Regions from separate parts of the Rhizobium sp. M10 genome, predicted to be linked through region 1. Evidence: riboswitches for the same ligand, from Rfam matches in the RefSeq annotation. Region 1 holds a riboswitch; each other region holds the start of a gene.
What was found. Region 1 has a riboswitch for cobalamin ahead of bluB (5,6-dimethylbenzimidazole synthase). Riboswitches for the same ligand answer to the same signal wherever they lie in the genome.
Positions count from the first base shown of each region.

Region 2: another riboswitch for cobalamin. It lies ahead of nrdH (glutaredoxin-like protein NrdH); the one in region 1 lies ahead of bluB (5,6-dimethylbenzimidazole synthase).
Region 3: another riboswitch for cobalamin. It lies ahead of cobU (bifunctional adenosylcobinamide kinase/adenosylcobinamide-phosphate guanylyltransferase); the one in region 1 lies ahead of bluB (5,6-dimethylbenzimidazole synthase).

Region 1 covers NZ_NWTA01000003.1:163,378-169,271, forward strand. Annotated here, with positions in the region: gene CO671_RS06055 (NADP-dependent malic enzyme) at 1-1,186, shown strand, start outside; gene CO671_RS06060 (ribonuclease H) at 1,216-1,749, opposite strand; gene CO671_RS06065 (demethoxyubiquinone hydroxylase family protein) at 1,908-2,504, shown strand; gene CO671_RS06070 (DUF2865 domain-containing protein) at 2,709-3,809, shown strand; gene bluB (5,6-dimethylbenzimidazole synthase) at 3,813-4,502, opposite strand; cobalamin riboswitch at 4,544-4,731, opposite strand; gene CO671_RS06080 (HAMP domain-containing methyl-accepting chemotaxis protein) at 4,972-5,894, shown strand, end outside.
Region 2 covers NZ_NWTA01000039.1:16,463-22,356, reverse strand. Annotated here, with positions in the region: gene nrdE (class 1b ribonucleoside-diphosphate reductase subunit alpha) at 1-1,985, opposite strand, end outside; gene nrdI (class Ib ribonucleoside-diphosphate reductase assembly flavoprotein NrdI) at 1,964-2,368, opposite strand; gene nrdH (glutaredoxin-like protein NrdH) at 2,382-2,603, opposite strand; cobalamin riboswitch at 2,863-3,089, opposite strand; gene CO671_RS31550 (heavy metal translocating P-type ATPase) at 3,393-5,624, opposite strand; gene CO671_RS31545 (helix-turn-helix domain-containing protein) at 5,696-5,894, shown strand, end outside.
Region 3 covers NZ_NWTA01000003.1:312,083-317,976, forward strand. Annotated here, with positions in the region: gene cobN (cobaltochelatase subunit CobN) at 1-2,182, opposite strand, end outside; gene cobW (cobalamin biosynthesis protein CobW) at 2,186-3,232, opposite strand; gene cobU (bifunctional adenosylcobinamide kinase/adenosylcobinamide-phosphate guanylyltransferase) at 3,239-3,763, opposite strand; cobalamin riboswitch at 4,112-4,508, opposite strand; gene CO671_RS06825 (chloride channel protein) at 4,760-5,894, shown strand, end outside.

The DNA of each region.
Region 1 (5,894 bases):
CCGCGCCTATTCCGGCGAGACCCCGGTCTTCGGCCCGGATTACCTGATCCCCTCGCCCTTCGATCCGCGCCTCATCCTGCGCATCGCGCCGGCCGTCGCCAAAGCCGCCGAACAGAGCGGCGTCGCGCGCCGTCCGATCCAGGATTTCGACGCCTATTTCGATCAGCTGAACCGCTTCGTCTTCCGCTCCGGCTTCGTCATGAAGCCGATCTTCACCGCGGCCAAGGCCGCCGAGCGCAAGCGTGTCATCTTCTCCGAAGGCGAAGACGAACGCGTGCTGCGCGCCGCCCAGGTGCTGCTTGAGGAAGGCCTGGCCAAACCGATTCTCATCGGCCGTCCGCAGGTCATCGAAACCCGGCTCAAGCGCTACGGCCTGCGCATTCGCCCGCTGCAGGATTTCGAGGTCATCAATCCGGAAGACGACCCGCGCTTCCGCGAGTATGTCGATCTCTATTTCTCGCTCGTCGGCCGCCGCGGCGTCATCCCGGAAGCCGCCCGCACCATCGTGCGCACCAACACGACAGTCATCGGCGCGCTGGCGCTGAGGCGCGGCGAAGCCGATGCGCTGATCTGCGGCCTCGAAGGCCGCTATGAAAAGCATCTGCGCGATGTGCGCCAGATCATCGGCAAGCGCAAGGACGTGCGTGATTTCTCCGCGCTCAGCCTGATGATCTCGCAGCGTGGCGCCACCTTCTTCACCGACACCTACGTCACCTTCAATCCGAGCGCCGAAGAGATCGCCGAGTCGACGGTGCTGGCGGCCGAGGAAATCCGCCGTTTCGGCATCACCCCGCGCGCTGCCCTCGTCTCGCATTCCAACTTCGGCTCGCGCGAATCCGAAAGCGCCACCAAGATGCGCAACGCCCTGCAGCTCGTCCGCGACGCCGCCCCCGATCTCGAGGTCGATGGCGAAATGCACGGTGAAAGCGCCATCACCGAAGCCCTGCGCAAGCGCGTCATGCCGCACACGACCCTGCACGACGAGGCGAACCTGCTGGTCTTCCCGAACCTCGACGCCGCCAACATCACGCTCGGCGTGGTCAAATCGATGACGGATGGACTGCATGTCGGCCCGATCCTGCTCGGCGCCGCCATGCCCGCCCATATCCTCGCTCCCTCGGTCACCTCGCGTGGCGTCGTCAACATGGCGGCATTGGCCGTCGTCGAGGCATCGCAGCCGGCATAAGCCGGCTGCTCGCAACCCGGCGAGAAATATCAGACAGCCCGGATCAACAGGCGCCCTTTATCCGCGAGCGCATCGGCACGTTCGTTGCCGGCAATGCCAGAATGGCCTTTGCACCAGGTAACGGTCATCAGGGCGTTCTGCGATAGTTGAAGATCGACTGCCTTCCACAGTTCCGCATTGTCGATCGTTCGCCTTCGAGCGTTTCCATTCGGGCTGCTTTTCTTCCAGCCGTTGTTCTTCCAGATATGTCGCCGGCTGTTGCAGCCTTTGACGGCATAGACGGAATCCGACCAGATGGTCGCAGCTTCGCCGGCTGCTTCGCTATTGATCCAGATTGCAGCCTTCAGGACGGCGGTCAATTCCATCGAATTATTGGCCGACTCCTGGACGCCACCGCATCCGGAGGCGATTTCCACCGCATCGCGATAGGCCACAAATGCCCAGCCGCCGTGCTGGGAACCGGGTTCGTAACAACCGTCCACGAAGATGTGAAGGCCGTGTTGAGCTTCGCGCATCCCGCCGGTTGTTGCAGGCGAGCGGAGTTCGCTGAAGATGCCTATCATTCTCGCCCCGCCCTCGCCTTTGCTGCGCCCGCCGCGCGAATAGCGACGGTCTGCGCGCCGCTTGACGCGGAATGCACCCCGTCGATTGTGCCGACCATTGACGATAGTAGCGGCAGTAGTGCCTATTGCCGAGGGGGAACTATGGGGCAGCGTCGATCATGGACAATCCGTTGAGCAATTGCGGTGAGCGCGATCGAAACGTAACCGTTCGTCGTATTCTCAAGGTCAATCATGCTGGCGAATTCGGCGCAATTCGCATCTATGGCGCACAGATCTGGATGGCCCGTAGGCTGTTTCCCGACATCATTCCCGCACTCCGCGAAATGCGAGACGACGAGATCAAGCATTGCCGCCTGTTTCGCGACGCAATGCCGTCCAGGAAGGCCAGGCCATGCCGCGTCATGGCATTCTGGAGCCTCGGCGGTTACCTGCTCGGTTTCCTGACAGCCCTCGGTGGACGTAACATGGTCTGGATCTGTACCGAGGCGGTCGAAAGCACCGTTCACCGTCACCTTGAGGATCAATTGGCTTTTCTGGAGGCCGGTGACCCCGAGCTTCATGGCCTTATCGCCTCCATTCAAGAGGAAGAATTGGCTCATCTCAGGGAGGCCGAGAAAAACCAGACAGCACGCGGAATGAGCCACACACTGCTCCTGCCCGTCGTCGCCGCACTCACCGATCTGATGATCTGGCTCTCGACATGGGGAGACTCAAGCTGGATGCGTGCCGAAATGGCCCGCTCGAAGCAGAGCTGACAGTCCGCGACCGGATCTGTCCGCGAGCGACTTCAGGCGCGACGCGGTCCATCCGGGGAATCGCCGGCCTCTGCTGGATAAGATCACGAAAATACGCTAAGAATTTCTCTGAGCTTATTAAGAGAAACACGCTAAGAGGAAACGCGCGGCGAAGTGACGTCGCATTCGACCCATCGACCGTTTTGCTCATTCCGGGACGACGCCGTGAAACGCCGAAACCTGTCTCTTGCGCTTCTCCTTGCCTTCGCGACGCCCGTCACCGCGCAGACGAGCGCCATCTGCGACGACCTGCGCGGCCGCCTCGCCGACCTGCCGCGATCGATCGGCAACGGTAATGGTCCGGAAGCGCGCCAGTTTGCCAGTGCCATAGCCGAGCAGAACCTCGAGCTGCGCAAGGTCCGCAACGACCTGCGCAGCTACGGCTGCACCTCGGGCAGCATGGTGGTGATCGGCGGCGAGAATGCCGATTATTGTGATGAGCTCTCGCAGGCTGAAGCCCGGATGATCGACAATATCCGGTATCTCCAGGATCGCCGCGCCGAACTGCGCGGTCAGGGCGGCGGTGATGACGGCGGGCGCCGCGAACTGATGGCTGCTCTTGAGCGCAATGATTGCAACAGCGAGAATTTCTACGCCCCGTCCGAGCGCAGCGCCAACGACCCTGCCCCGAGCATCGAGGAACAGGCGATGCGCGCCGACACCTTCATTCCGCTCGGCGGCGGTGAAGAGTTCGACCCGCGTTACGGCCTGCCGAGGACCGAGATGCTTTCGCCGGTCAGCACCATCTGCGTGCGCAGCTGCGACGGCGGCTTCTTCCCGATCAGTTCGAACACCACCTCGGTCGATTTCGGCCGCGATGCTGAGACCTGCGCCAAGATGTGTCCCGGCATCGAGACCGAGCTTTTCTATCGAGACGTGAGGAGCACCGAAGCCTCGAACATGATTTCGGTGGCAACCGGCACGCCCTACAGCGCCATGCAGAACGCCTTCGCCTACAAGAACCGCGCGCCCGGCGAGAAAAATGCCTGCGCCTGCAATCTCGCCGCCTATTACGAAGAGATGCGCGACAAGCAGGCCCTGAGCGAACCGCCGCAGCAGGGATCGATCACCACGATCCGCACCAATCCGCCGGCGAAAGATACCGCGGCTGCGCCAACGGCACCCCAGCCGTCCGTCCCGGAGCGTCCCTATGACCCTGCGCAAAACAAGGTCCGGCAGGTCGGACCGCAGTTTCTGGCGGGCGACCAGGGTTCGATCGATCTCGCCAACCCGGCAACACCGGGCCCGCAGCCGCAACAGCAGTGACCGCTACGGCTCGCTCCGTCCCCAGCCATCGTGGAAGACGAGCTCCTCGAGCGGCAGCCGCTGCCGCCAGCCTTTGACGGAGAGCTCCGGCTCGTCGTAAAGCCGGTCGACGAAGCCGGCGCAGAGCCAGGCGACCACCTCGATATGATCGGGTATGCCGAGAATGGTTTTCAGCTCGCCTTCGCGAAAGATGCTGACCCAGCCAATGCCGATTCCTTCGGCGCGCGCCGCGAGCCAGAGGTTCTGGATGGCGCAGACCGTCGAATAGGAATCCATCCGTGGATTGTGCGTGCGGCCCAGAACGACGCTGCCGCTGCGCGTGGGGTCGCAGGTCACGCATATGCCGAGCGGCGCCTCGACGATGCCTTCGAGCTTGAGGGAGCGGTACGCCTGCCGCCGTTCGCCGTCGAACATCAGTGCCGCCTCCTCGTTGGCCTTCGCAAAAGCGTCCCGGACGCGTGCTCGCACGGCTTCGCTTTTCACCAGGATGAAGTTCCACGGCTGCATGAAGCCGACGGAGGGAGCGTGATGGGCGGCGCTCAGAAGCCGCGCCACGACGTCATCCGGCAACGGATCGGGCAGGAACTGGCTGCGAACATCGCGTCGCGTCATGATCGCGTGATACACGGCCTCGCGTTCGGCGAGAGAAAAACCGGACGCCGCTGAAACGGCATCCTCATCAAAGGGTCGCATCGTCAAATCCCCAACAACGCAACCGCCCGCCGTCCGCGCGGGTTGGGTCTATCTTGCCAGGCCGGTCTTCTGACTTGGCGTCATCCGCCTGCCGCAGCCTTCCCGGCAAAAGCCAGTGGCGTGATGAAGCGGCGGGCGTCAGCCTTACAGCGTTGGGCACGTTCCGGCCTTGCACCGGATTCCCGATTCTCCCGCCTGAAGAGCGGGCACCTGACGAAGCATCTATTTCAGGAAAGCGACGCGGCAGCAAGCACCGGCCGACCGTGCGAGAGCGAAACAACCTGCGTGTGCCCTCGATCCCATTCTACTTTATGATTTATTCACACATCAAATACACACTGTTTTCGCGCGTTTTGGGTTGCAGCTCGGACATGGGCATGATCGCTCTTGATGTAACCGTCAGCGTGGATGCCCGTGTTGATATGCCGGTCGCAAATATCCGACCGAGCCGCAATTCCAGGCCCCGCGGATGTTCCATTTCTTGAAGACGATGCCTCTGACAGCCAAGCTGGCGGCGATTATCGTTGCCGTCAATCTTTGCGGCATATCCGCCTTGGCCACCTATACGTGGATGTATGAAACCCGCGCCCTGATCGACGGCGCCAAGGCAAACTGGTCGAAGGATGTGGAGCAGTTTGCATCTCTGGCCGCAGGCGGCGTGAAATGGGGCAAGGCGAATGCGGTTCGCGAGGCCTATTCGCTCTACCGCGACGATCCCTCGCTCGATCTCGTGCAGTTTGCCGCATTCAACGCCGAGCCCGCTGCCGTCGATACGTGGACACGCGACGGCATTGCCGGTCTGCCCGCGCCAGCCGATCTGGCGAAGCGCCTCGGTGCGAAGCCCGATAAAACGACAATCGACGATAGCGGCATATCCGCCGGTTTGGTCACGATTATCGCACCGCTGCCGGTGGACAAATCAGGCAAGACAACCGGCTACATCGTCACCAACTGGTCTGTCGAAAAGATCGCTTCCGCGGTCAAGCAGAAGGTTCTGGTTTCGCTGCTCACGCAGTCCGTCATCACCGCCCTCGCCGTCATCGCCTTTCTTCTCGCCATGCGCAGCCTCGTTGGCCGCCCCCTCAGAATCCTCAGCGAACGCATCGGGGCGCTGCAGCAAGGCGATCTGGCCTCCCCCGTCACCTATAAGGAGAATGGCGATGAAATCGGCTTTCTCGCGCGGGCGCTGGAGGTCTTCCGTCACGAGGCGATCGCGAAGGTCGAAAGAGAGCAGGCCGCTGCCGAGCAGAGCGCCTCGTTCGACGCCGAACGGGCACGCAACGCATCATTGACGGAAGAAGCCAGCAACCGGCAGCGGCTAGTGATGACCACCCTAGCCAATGCATTGGAAAAGCTCGCCGCCGGCGACTTCTCGGTCCAGCTTGCCGATCT
Region 2 (5,894 bases), on a different contig from region 1:
CCGATCTCATAGGCGTCCTGATAATAATCGAGATTGTCGTTGGTCATGAACGGCGCCGGATAGTACACGCGGCCGATCTTGCCTTCCTTGCGGATCTCGATCTTCGAGACGATCGGATGGATCGACGAGGTCGAGTGGTTGATATAGGAGATCGAGCCCGTCGGCGGCACCGCCTGCAGGTTCTGGTTATAGAGGCCGGAGGCCATGACAGCCGTCTTCAACGCCGCCCAATCGTCCTGCGTCGGAATATGGATTCCGGATTTGTCGAACAGCGCCTGCACCTTCTCGGTCGCCGGCTTCCATTCCTGCTCGGTATATTTGTCGAAATAGTCGCCGGAGGCATATTTCGAATTTTCGAAGCCCTTGAAGCATGTGCCGCGTTCGACCGCCAAAAGGTTCGAGGCGCGGATCGCGTGATAGGTCACTGTATAGAAATAGATATTGGTGAAATCGACGCCTTCCTCCGAGCCGTAGAAGATGCGTTCGCGGGCGAGATAGCCGTGCAGGTTCATCTGGCCGAGACCGATCGCATGGCTTTCGTCATTGCCCTTCTCGATCGACGGCACCGAGGCAATATGGCTCATGTCGGAAACGGCCGTCAGCGCCCGGATCGAGGTCTCGATCGTCTTGCCGAAATCGGCGGAATCCATGGCTGCGGCAATGTTCAGCGAGCCGAGATTGCAGGAAATATCCTTGCCGAGATGCTTGTAGGAGAGGTCGTCATTATATTCGCTTGCCTCGCTGACCTGCAGGATCTCGGAGCAGAGATTGCTCATCGAAATGCGCCCGGCAATCGGGTTCGCCCGGTTCACCGTGTCCTCGAACATGATGTAGGGATAACCGCTCTCGAACTGGATTTCGGCGAGCACCTGGAAGAATTCGCGCGCCTTGATCTTCTTCTTCGAGATGCGCGCATCCGCCACCATCTCCCGGTACTTTTCCGTCACCGAAATCTCGGTGAAAGGCACGCCGTAGACGCGCTCCACGTCGTAAGGCGAGAACAGATACATATCCTCATTGTTTCTCGCGAGTTCGAAGGTGATGTCGGGTACGACGACGCCGAGCGACAACGTCTTGATCCGGATCTTCTCGTCGGCATTTTCGCGCTTCGTGTCGAGGAAGCGCATGATGTCGGGGTGATGGGCGTTGAGATAGACAGCACCTGCCCCCTGACGGGCACCGAGCTGGTTGGCATAGGAGAAACTGTCTTCGAGAAGCTTCATAACGGGGATGATGCCCGAGGACTGGTTTTCGATCTGCTTGATCGGTGCGCCGGCCTCGCGGATATTGGTCAGCGAAAGCGCCACGCCGCCGCCGCGCTTCGACAATTGCAGCGCCGAATTGATCGACCGGCCGATCGATTCCATATTGTCCTCGACCCGTAGCAGGAAGCAGGAAACCAGTTCACCGCGCTGCTTCTTGCCAGCGTTGAGGAAGGTCGGGGTCGCCGGCTGGAACCGGCCTGAAATGATCTCGTCGACCATGTCGCGGGCAAGGGCCTCGTCGCCGCGCGCCAGGGTCAGCGCCACCATGCAGATGCGGTCTTCGTAGCGCTCGAGATAGCGTTTTCCGTCGAAGGTCTTCAGCGTATAGCTGGTGTAATATTTGAAAGCGCCGAGGAAGGTCGGGAAACGGAACTTCCTGGCATAGGCCTGATCGAACAGGTCGCGGACGAAATTGAAGGAATACTGATCGAGTACCTCCTGCTCGTAATAGCCCTCGGTCACGAGGTAATCGAGCTTTTCCCTCAGATTGTGAAAGAACACCGTGTTCTGGTTCACATGCTGCAGGAAGTACTGCTTCGCCGCCAGGCGATCCTTGTCGAGCTGGATCCTGCCCTCATCGTCATAGAGGTTCAGCATGGCGTTCAGCGCGTGATAGTCGAGCGTTTCCGCCGCTTTCAAAGGACGTTCGCCGGCGGGATGAGCAAAAGTGTTATGCGATTTTGCGCCCGCATCCCGCGTCAGAGTTGTTCCCGTGTCCAAAATCGTTCCATTCCGTGTTTGACGTTGGCGACATCCTCGGCCGTGCCCATGAGCTCGAACCTGTAGAGGTAAGGCACCTGGCATTTGCGCGAAATCACGTCGCCGGCGAGCCCGTATGTCTCGCCGAAATTGCTGTTGCCCGCGGCAATCACGCCGCGGATGTGTCCTCGGTTCTCCGCATCGTTCAGGAAACGGATCACCTGCTTGGGAACGGCCCCCTTGCCACCGTCGCCGCTATAGGTCGGCACAATGAGAACGAAGGGTTCGCGGATATGGAACGCCTCTGCGCCGCTTGAGGGAATGCGCGCCGCGCGCAATCCGAGCCTGGCGACGAAGCGATGGGTATTCTCCGATCGGCTGGAATAATAGACGAGCAGCCCCATCGCCGTTTTCCGGTCAGGAGAGCGCGCTGATCATATCGGGACGGAAACCCGCCCAATGCCGCTCGCCGGCGATGACGACGGGCGCCTGCATGTAGCCGAGGCTGCGGACGCGATCGAGCGCTTCGGCATCCTGCGAGATATCGACGATATCGTAATCAACGCCCAGGCGGTCGAGAGCGCGATAAGTGGCGGTGCATTGGACGCAGGCAGGTTTGCTATAGACGGTAACGCTCATCATCTTCCTCGTGATATCAAAGAATTCAGGACGCAATACTGGGATCGGGCGCCTTGCGACGTCCGGGGCAACGCTTGATGGTGATCTGGCAAAGTCGGCGCTTTAAACGCCCGATACGATCCCTTTCGGGATTTGCGCGGGCGGCGGCCTTGATCTTCTCGACATGACTTCAACCCGAAGTGCTCATGCGGACGTTCGGGGCAGCGCAACAGGCGCGGATCATTCCGCTTCATGCACGCGACCTTCCGGACACCCCGCCCGTGGACATCTAGTTCAAGGCAGGTCTCCTGACTTGCGGGTCGAAGCACCCTGCCCCTGCCTTCCCGGAGCATCATGCTCCAGTGACCTGAAATCGGACAGTTGCTCGCCGCTTACAGTTGCGGGGGCAGCTCCGGCCTTGTTGCGCCGTCATGGCGAAACGCACCGTATTCCCGTCTTAGCCCGCGATCCTGGCGAATCGAAGGAACCTTGAACACTAGATATAGTACGCGAATCCAAAATCACGTCAACGGATGGTTTGTGCATTGCGTTACGACAGGTTTGAAATCACTGCGTTCCTGTGAAAAACATGGATCGAAGGCTTAACGAAAGCAGGCTGTGGAGAAGGTCCGGGATGACAAACCTCCCCTCTCCGCGTCATCCTCGGCCTTGTGCCGAGGATCTGCTGCCTATCGACCGGAGGCAGATGCCCGGGACAAGCCCGAGCATGACGAAAGAGGAGTTGGCGCCCCTTATCAGCGGTCTACGCCACGCTTCAGGTGACGAGCGCCGCAGGGACGACATCGGGTGTTATGTCCTTACTCGAAGCAGCCTGAGCGCGTTGATCGTCACCAGCACGGTGGCGCCGGTATCGGCGAGAATCGCCGGCCAGAGGCCGGTGATGCCGGCAATCGTCGTCACCAGGAACACCGCCTTCAGCCCGAGGGCGATGGTGATGTTCTGCACGATATTGTGCATCGTTCGTTTGGAAAGTTCGATCATCCGCGCCACGTCGCCGACGCGCCCGTGCAGCACGGCGGCATCGGCCGTCTCAAGCGCCACATCGGTGCCACCGCCCATGGCGATGCCGATATCGGCGGCGGCCAGCGCCGGAGCGTCGTTGATGCCGTCGCCAACCTTGGCGACGATGAACCCCTCACGCTTCAATTCGCCGACGACCCGCTGCTTATCCTCAGGCATCATCTCGCCGCGCCAGTCGATGCCGAGCATGCCGGCAACGGCTGCCGCCGTCCGCTTGTTGTCGCCCGTCAGCATCATCGCCTTGACGCCGGCCGATTTGAGCGTGGAAAGCCCGACCTCGGCATCCGCGCGCGGCTCGTCGCGCATGGCGATCAGGCCGACCGCAACGCCATTGACGAACAGCACCGATACGCTCTTGCCCTCGTCGTTCAGAACAGCAATGCGTGCATCCTTTTCGCCATCGAGTGCTCCGCGCTCGCGGGCAGCGGATGGCGACAGCAGGTCGAGCGTCTCGCCGCCGACTTTGCCGCTGACACCCTTGCCCGGCAGCGCTTCTAGCTCGAAGGCCGGCGGCACGGGAACGCCGTCTGCCCGAGCACGGTTGAGGATCGCCAGCGCCAAGGGATGGCTGGAGCCCTGTTCCAGCACCGCCGCGCGCGACAAGACCTGCGCCTCGCTCAATCCGAAGGAAACGATATCGGTCACCTGAGGCTTGCCTTCCGTCAGCGTGCCTGTCTTGTCGAAGGCGACCATCGTGACCTTGCCGAGCGTTTCCAGCACTGCGCCGCCCTTCATCAGCAGCCCGCGCCGCGCGCCTGCTGAAAGCGAGGCGGCAATCGCCGCCGGCGTCGAAATGACGAGCGCGCAGGGGCAGCCGATCAGCAGGATGGCAAGGCCCTTATAGATCCATTCGCCCCAAGACCCACCGAACAGCAGCGGCGGGACTATCGCCACCAGTGCTGCGACCACCACGACGCCGGGCGTGTAATAGCGCGAGAACCGGTCGATGAAACGTTCGGTCGGCGCCTTCGATTCCTGCGCTTCCTCCACCAGCTTGACGACGCGGGCGATGGTATTGTCGGCCGCGGCCGCGGTGACGCGGACCCTGAGCACAGAATCGCCATTCACCGTTCCGGCAAAGACGACGGAATCGACACCCTTGCGCACCGGCGTGCTCTCGCCCGTCACCGGCGCCTCGTCGATCGCGCTCTCGCCGGAGACGATGATGCCATCCGCCGAGATACGGTCGCCCGGACGCACCATGATGATCGCGCCGACGGCGAGGCTTTCCGCCGGCACCTCCCGCGTCTGGCCATTGTCTTCGAGCAGCGCATTTTTCGGCACCAGCGCCGTCAGCGACTGGATGCTTTCGCGCGCCTTGCCGGCCGCCACCCCCTCCAGCAGCTCGCCGACGAGAAACAGGAACACGACAGTCGCTGCCTCCTCGCCGGCATTGATGATGACGGCGCCGACGGCGGCGATCGTCATCAGCATCTCGATCGAAAACGGTGTGCCCGATAGAGCCGCCATGATGGCGCGGCGCGCGATCGGCACCAGCCCGACCAGCATGGCGATGACGAAGGCGTAGGATGCGACCGCAGGCACGAGATGGCCGATGGCATAGGCGGCGATCAGCGCTGCACCCGAGACGATGGTCAATCGACCCTTCCGGCTTTGCCACCAGGAACCGGTCATCGGCGCATGGTCACGCCCATGCAGCCCCTCGATTTTCTTTTTGCCATGATCGTGACCTGTGTGATCATGATCATGGTCGTGACCGGCATGATCGCCGTGGTCGTGATGATCGTGCGCGCCGTGATCCCGTGCCGGCGCCACGCTTCCGGTAAAGGGCGAAACCGAATAACCGAGCCCCGTCACCCTCTTCTCGATCACCTTGAGGTCGCTGCTGCCGTCATGCCGGACGGTCATCGTGCCCGCCACCACCGAGACGGACACATCGGCGACACCCGCCACGCGCCTGACCGCCGTGTCGATCTTGGTCGCACAGGCGGCGCAATCCATGCCGCCGACCCGGTATCGTGTCTCGCTCGTCTCAGCCATGATCCGCTTCCTTGTCAAACAGAAGCATCCCTCCTACATCCTCTAGCGACTAGAGGTGCAAGAGGAAAATCATGAAAAAGATCACGATCGGCGAAGCCGCTCGCCGGAGCGGAGTCAAAGTGCCGACGGTGCGTTATTACGAGAGCATCGGCCTGCTCGCGGCCCCAAGCCGCAGCGAAGGCAACCAGCGCTCCTTCGAACCCGCCGATATCAGCCGCCTCACCTTCATCCGCCATGCCCGCGAACTCGGCTTCGAGATCGAGGCGATCC
Region 3 (5,894 bases), 150 kb from region 1:
CGGTCAGATCCGTCAGCAGCCGCCCTTCCGGCGCCACCCCGAAGACATGCAGCCCGTCGCGGATCTGCATTTCCTTGAGGTCGCAGAGATAGGCGTCGAGCTTCTTCAGCGCCTCGCCCTCGCTTTCGCCGCTGATTATGCCGGCATCCCGGTCGAGGCCGATATCGGTGACAAGATCGAGAATCTGCCGGCTGAGCAGCCGGATGCGGCGCGGGTCGCCACCTGAGGCCTCGTAATATTCGTCGACCAGCGCTTCCAGATCCTTGAGCGGTCCATAGCTCTCGGCCCGCGTCAAAGGCGGCGTCAGATGATCGATGATGACGGCGGCGGCCCGCCGCTTGGCCTGTGTGCCCTCGCCCGGATCGTTGACGATAAAGGGATAAAGATGCGGCAGCGGTCCGAGGATGGCCTCGGGATAACAGTTCTCCGACAGCGCCAGCGCCTTGCCCGGCAGCCATTCGAGATTGCCGTGTTTGCCCATATGGATGACGGCGTCGGCGCCGAACTCGCGGCGCAGGAAAGCGTAGAAGGCAAGATAACCGTGCGGCGGCACGAGGTCCGGCGAATGGTAGCTTTCCTTCGGATCGATATTATAGCCGCGCGCCGGCTGAATGCCGACGAGAACGCCGCCGAAGCGGGCGAAAGGCAGGGCGAAGGCGCCGTCGCGAAAATACGGATCGTTCTCTGGTTCGCCCCAGCGGGCCCTCACCTCATCCTGAATCTGATTGGGAAGAGACGCCAGGAAACTGTTGTAACGACTCAAGGATAACGTCTCGCGGATCACCCGGCCGTCATGCCCTGAATTGGTCGGCCCGTGCATCAGATGCCGGATCAGCGCGTCGCCGTCGGCCGGAATATCGGCGGCCGGATACCCCCCTGCTTCCATCGCACGCAGCACCTCGATGCTGCCGGCCGGCGTATCCAGACCGACCCCGTTGCCGAGCCGGCCGTCGCGATTCGGATAATTCGCCATGACGAGGGCGATGCGCCGGTCACGCGCCGACATGGCGCGCAGCCGCGCCCAATTGGCGGCGAGTTCCGCCGTATAGCGCACCCGGCCGGCGTCCGGTTCGCTGGCAACGATGTTCGTCTCGACCGCCGCATCGTAACGCGCCGCCGTCTTGAAGGAGACCGCCCGCGCCAGCACCCGGCCGTCGACCTCGGGCAGCGCCACGTTCATGCCGAGATCGCGCGCCGACAGGCCTTGCGAGGAGGCCGCCCACGCCTCCCGCGACGAGGCCGACAGGATCGCCTGCAGCACCACCGCGCCGTTCGCCTCCAGCACCGTCGGCTGCCGATCGGCGCCGGGTGCCGAGACCGCAAAACCGGTCGTGTTGATTACGACATCGGGTTTCAGCGCCGAAAATACGCTTTCGAGAATGCCTGTGGAGACAGCATCCTTGAGGCTATAGGCAAATACCGGCAGCGGCCGGAAACCAAGTGCCTGCAAGGCTTCGATTATCGCTTCGATGGGGCGGGTTTCGCCGCTTTGGACGAGGGCGCGGTAGAAGCTGATGGCGACGATGGGGGATGTTGTGGGTTCGAGTTCCACCTTCTCCGTCCCACGCTCGGCGGCCGAAGGTGGCGCAACATGCGAACCGGCAACCTGCCACCACTCCTCCACGCCGATCAGCCCCCGCCCCGGCCACCAGATTCCCGCCTTCATCAGCGGCACCGCCGGTGCCGGCTTCTCTCCTCCCGAAAGCATCGCTCCGGCATAATCGAGAAAGGCGCGTGCATTGGCATCGCCGCCCTCGATCAGATAGGCCCACAGGGCATTGAGATCATCGAGCCCGATGTTGGAAAACGGTGTCAGCCCCGCATCCGGCCTGGCGTCACCCGGCAGCACGGCGATCAGCGCGCCGCTGCGGGCCGCACAGGCATGCAGCGCCTCCAGCGCATAATGGAAATAGCTGGCGCCGCCGAGTGCGCGCACGATGATGAGCTTCGCATGCCGTGCCGTGCGCTCGACATAGGTATCGACCGACATCGGATGTTTCAGGCTCATCAGGCTGGCGAGCCTCAGCGACGGCGCCCCACCCCGCGCGCGATGGGCGGCCGCGATCGCCGCCAGCTCGCTGTCGGCGGCCGACAGGAACAGGATATCGCCCGGCGTCTGCCCGAGGTCGATTGCCTCCTCGCCGTCGCTGATCGTTCCCTGCTGGGCCAGAAGCAGATGCATCGGTTAAGCCAGCGCCTCGATCGCCGTTCTCACGGCGTCCTCATCCATCTCATGCAGGCCGATGACGACGAGGCGCGTGGCGCGCCTTTCACCGGCTGCCCAGGCACGATCGAAATAGTGATCGATGCGGCTGCCGACCGCCTGAAGCTGCAGGCGCATCGGCTTCCCGGAAACGTCGACAAAGCCCTTGAGACGCAACACGTCGTGGGCAGCGATGATCGTCTTCAGCCGCTCGACGAAGCCGGCAACATCGACGATCGGGCCGAGCTCGACGACGAAGCTGTCGAACTCGTCGTGATCGTGCGGCGTGCCGTCCTCATGCTCCAGTTCGTGGTGCGACTTGCGGTTAGCGAGATCATTCTCCGTGCCGATACCGAGGCCGAGCAGGATGCCGGCCGGCACCTCGCCGTTTCTCGCCTCGATCATCACGGGCTTGCGCTGGGTGCGGGAAGCGACCTCGTCGCGCACGCGGCCGAGACCGGCCACATCGATCAGATCGGTCTTGTTGAGCACGATCAGATCGGCGCAGGTGAGCTGATCCTCGAACAGCTCCTCGATCGGGCTTTCGTGATCGAGCGATTCATCCTCGCTGCGCGCCGCCTCGACGGCATCGTGGTCGTCGGCAAAGCGGCCGGCAGCGACAGCCGCGCTGTCGACCACGGTGATGACGCCGTCGACGGTCACCTGGGTGCGGATGTCAGGCCAGTTGAAGGCGGCGACCAGCGGCTGCGGCAAGGCGAGGCCCGAGGTTTCGATGACGATATGGTCGGGCCGCTGTTCGCGCTCGAGCAGCTTTGTCATCGTCGGAATGAAATCGTCGGCAACGGTGCAGCAGATGCAGCCATTGGTCAGCTCGATGATGTCGTCCTCGCTGCAGTTTTCGGCACCGCAGCCCTTCAGCACGTCGCCATCGACGCCGAGATCGCCGAACTCGTTGATGATGAGCGCGATTTTTTTGCCGCCTGCATTGGTCAGCAGGTTGCGGATCATCGTCGTCTTGCCGGCACCGAGAAAGCCGGTGATGACGGTTGCGGGAATCTTCTGGTTCATGAAACTTTAACCCTTCATTTTCAGCGGCAGGCCTGCCGCGATGAAATAGACTTCGGCGGCCTTCGCCGCGATCATCTGGTGGAGACGGCCGGCATGATCGCGAAAATCCCGCGCCATGCGATTTTCCGGCACGATGCCGAGCCCGACTTCGTTGGAGACGAAGACCAGCCGCGCCTTTGCTTGCCCCACGAAATCGACGAGCCCTGCAAATTCCGCTGCCATGTCGCGCTCTTCCATCATCAGGTTGGTGACCCAGAGCGTCAGGCAGTCGATGAGCACCACACGGTCCTCGCCGTCGATGGCCGCAAGCTTGCCGACAAGATCGAGCGGCTCCTCATGCGTTGTCCAGGACGGGCCGCGATCAGCCCTGTGCTGGTCGATACGCGCCTGCATCTCCTCGTCCCATGCCCGGCCGGTCGCGACGTAATGGCACCCGAGGCCGCTCGATGTGACGAGGTTTTCGGCGAAGCGGGATTTCCCAGAGCGCGCGCCACCGAGGACGAGGGTGGAATTGGCGACGAGATCGGTCATGCCGCGACACTCCCGCTACGGAGGGCGGTGCTTCGATTTGCTCCGCGTATACTATAGTTGGCCGACGAGGACGTAATACCCCCCTCTGTCCTGCCGGACATCTCCCCCACAGGTGGGGAGATCGGCAAGTGGCATGACCTTCGCCCAACATCGATCGTTTGGGGAAGCCGGTGCGCCGATCCGATCTCCCCCCTTCTGGGGGAGATGTCCGGCAGGACAGAGGGGGGTGCCACATACTCGACGCAGGAGGCCGAAAGCCCGCCATCTGCCGCACCAGGCCGCGCCGAATTCAAACGTTCAGCCAAAACAACCTCCGTGCTGGCAGCGGGTCTCTTACCCAGGGTGGGCTTTTCGCCCGGCACGGAAGGCAGGTCTCCTGGCTCGCGGTTATCGGCCGCGATCGGGGCGGACCGGAAACCGGTCGCCCCTGATCGTGCCGGCGGATCCGCCTCGCCTTCCCGGCTGCATCGGTGAAAAGGTGGACGATTCGTAGAAATAGAGGCGTCCGACCCCGGTTGATCACCATGCATTTCCAGTGGCTTTTCCGGCACATCACCCGTCCCGCTTGCCTGCACGATTGCAGGCCGCCGGCCGGAAGGGCTCGATGCCGGATGGAAGACCCTGACCGCTCTACAGTCGCGGGGTCGGCTGTGATGAAGGCGCCCGGCTTGGGTCCGCCCCGTCACATTCCCTTTTCATCCGGAAGGGCAACTGCCAATCCGGAACCATCCGTTATGTCAGGATGGTCAGGCGACCATCCGTTGAGGGATGGTTAGGCAAGCCAGAGGATAGAGTCAACCGGCGTTGACGCCCGAGGCGACGGGCGGGGATAGAAAGCTTCCAACAATACGACTTACTCTACCGAAAACATCGTCTTTAATCAGAGACTTACATCATAAAAATTTGTCCCCCGCGCCGGCTTTTCGCCGCAATTGCATCGCAAGCGGACAGCACCGCCGCCCTTGACCGGGCCTCTCCCCGCCTAGTTGTCTAGCCATGCTTATGAAATTGGATCGGCGCCGTTTCCGCGCGCTGCGTGTTTTCTTCGACCCGGGACGGCTGCGCGCGCTGACCCGCCGCAGCGAAGTCGGCCTGTCGCTGGCAGGCGCCGTCGTCGGCATCGCCTCGGGGCTTGCCGTCACCGGCATGAGCTACGTTTCCAATGAGCTGCACCAGTTGGTCTTCGGCATCGCCGACACCGAAAGGCTGAGCGCGTCGGTCATCGAGGACAAGATGCTGCTGCTCACCGCGCCGGTCGTCGGCGGCGTTCTGCTCGGCATGCTGCTCCTGGTGCTCGCCAAACGGCGCAAGAAGCCGATGGTCGATCCGATCGAGGCCAATGCGCTGCATGGTGGCCGTCTCTCCCTGACCGACAGCATCATCGTCGCCGTCCAGAACCTGATCTCCAACGGCTTCGGCGCCTCCGTCGGCCTAGAGGCCGGCTATACCCAGCTTGCCGCCGGCATTGCCTCCAAGTTCGGCCTGAAGCTGCAGCTGCGCCGCTCGGACCTGCGCATTCTCGTCGGCTGCGGTGCGGCCGGCGCCATCGCCGCCGCCTTCAACGCGCCGCTGACCGGCGCGTTCTACGCCTTCGAGCTGATCATCGGCACCTATACGATCGTCTCGCTGACCCCGGTCGTCGTCTCCGCCCTCGTTTCCACCCTCATCGCGAGATTGCTTGCCGAAGGCGATTTCACCATCGATATCGGCAGTTTCGGCTCCGTCGTTCCAGCCGATTATGTCCCGGCGCTGCTGCTCGGCGTCTTCTGCGCCGGCGTTGGCATTCTTCTCATGCAGGGCGTGGCCTTCGTCGAGGAGCTTGCGCGCAAAAGCTCGATCGCCCCGCCCTTTCGCCCGGCGCTCGGCGGCATCATCGTCGGACTTCTCGCGATGATCTCGCCGCAGGTGCTATCGGCCGGTCACGGCGCACTGCACCTCAACCTTTCCCGCGACGTGACGATCCCGGCCCTGATCAGCCTCTTTCTGCTGAAATCGCTGGCCTCGGCAATTTCGATCGGTTCCGGCTTCAGGGGCGGCCTGTTTTTCGCCTCGCTGTTCATGGGCGCCCTGCTCGGCAAGCTCTTTGCCTATTGCGGTCCCTATTTCGCCGATGCCACGCTGACGCCGGTCA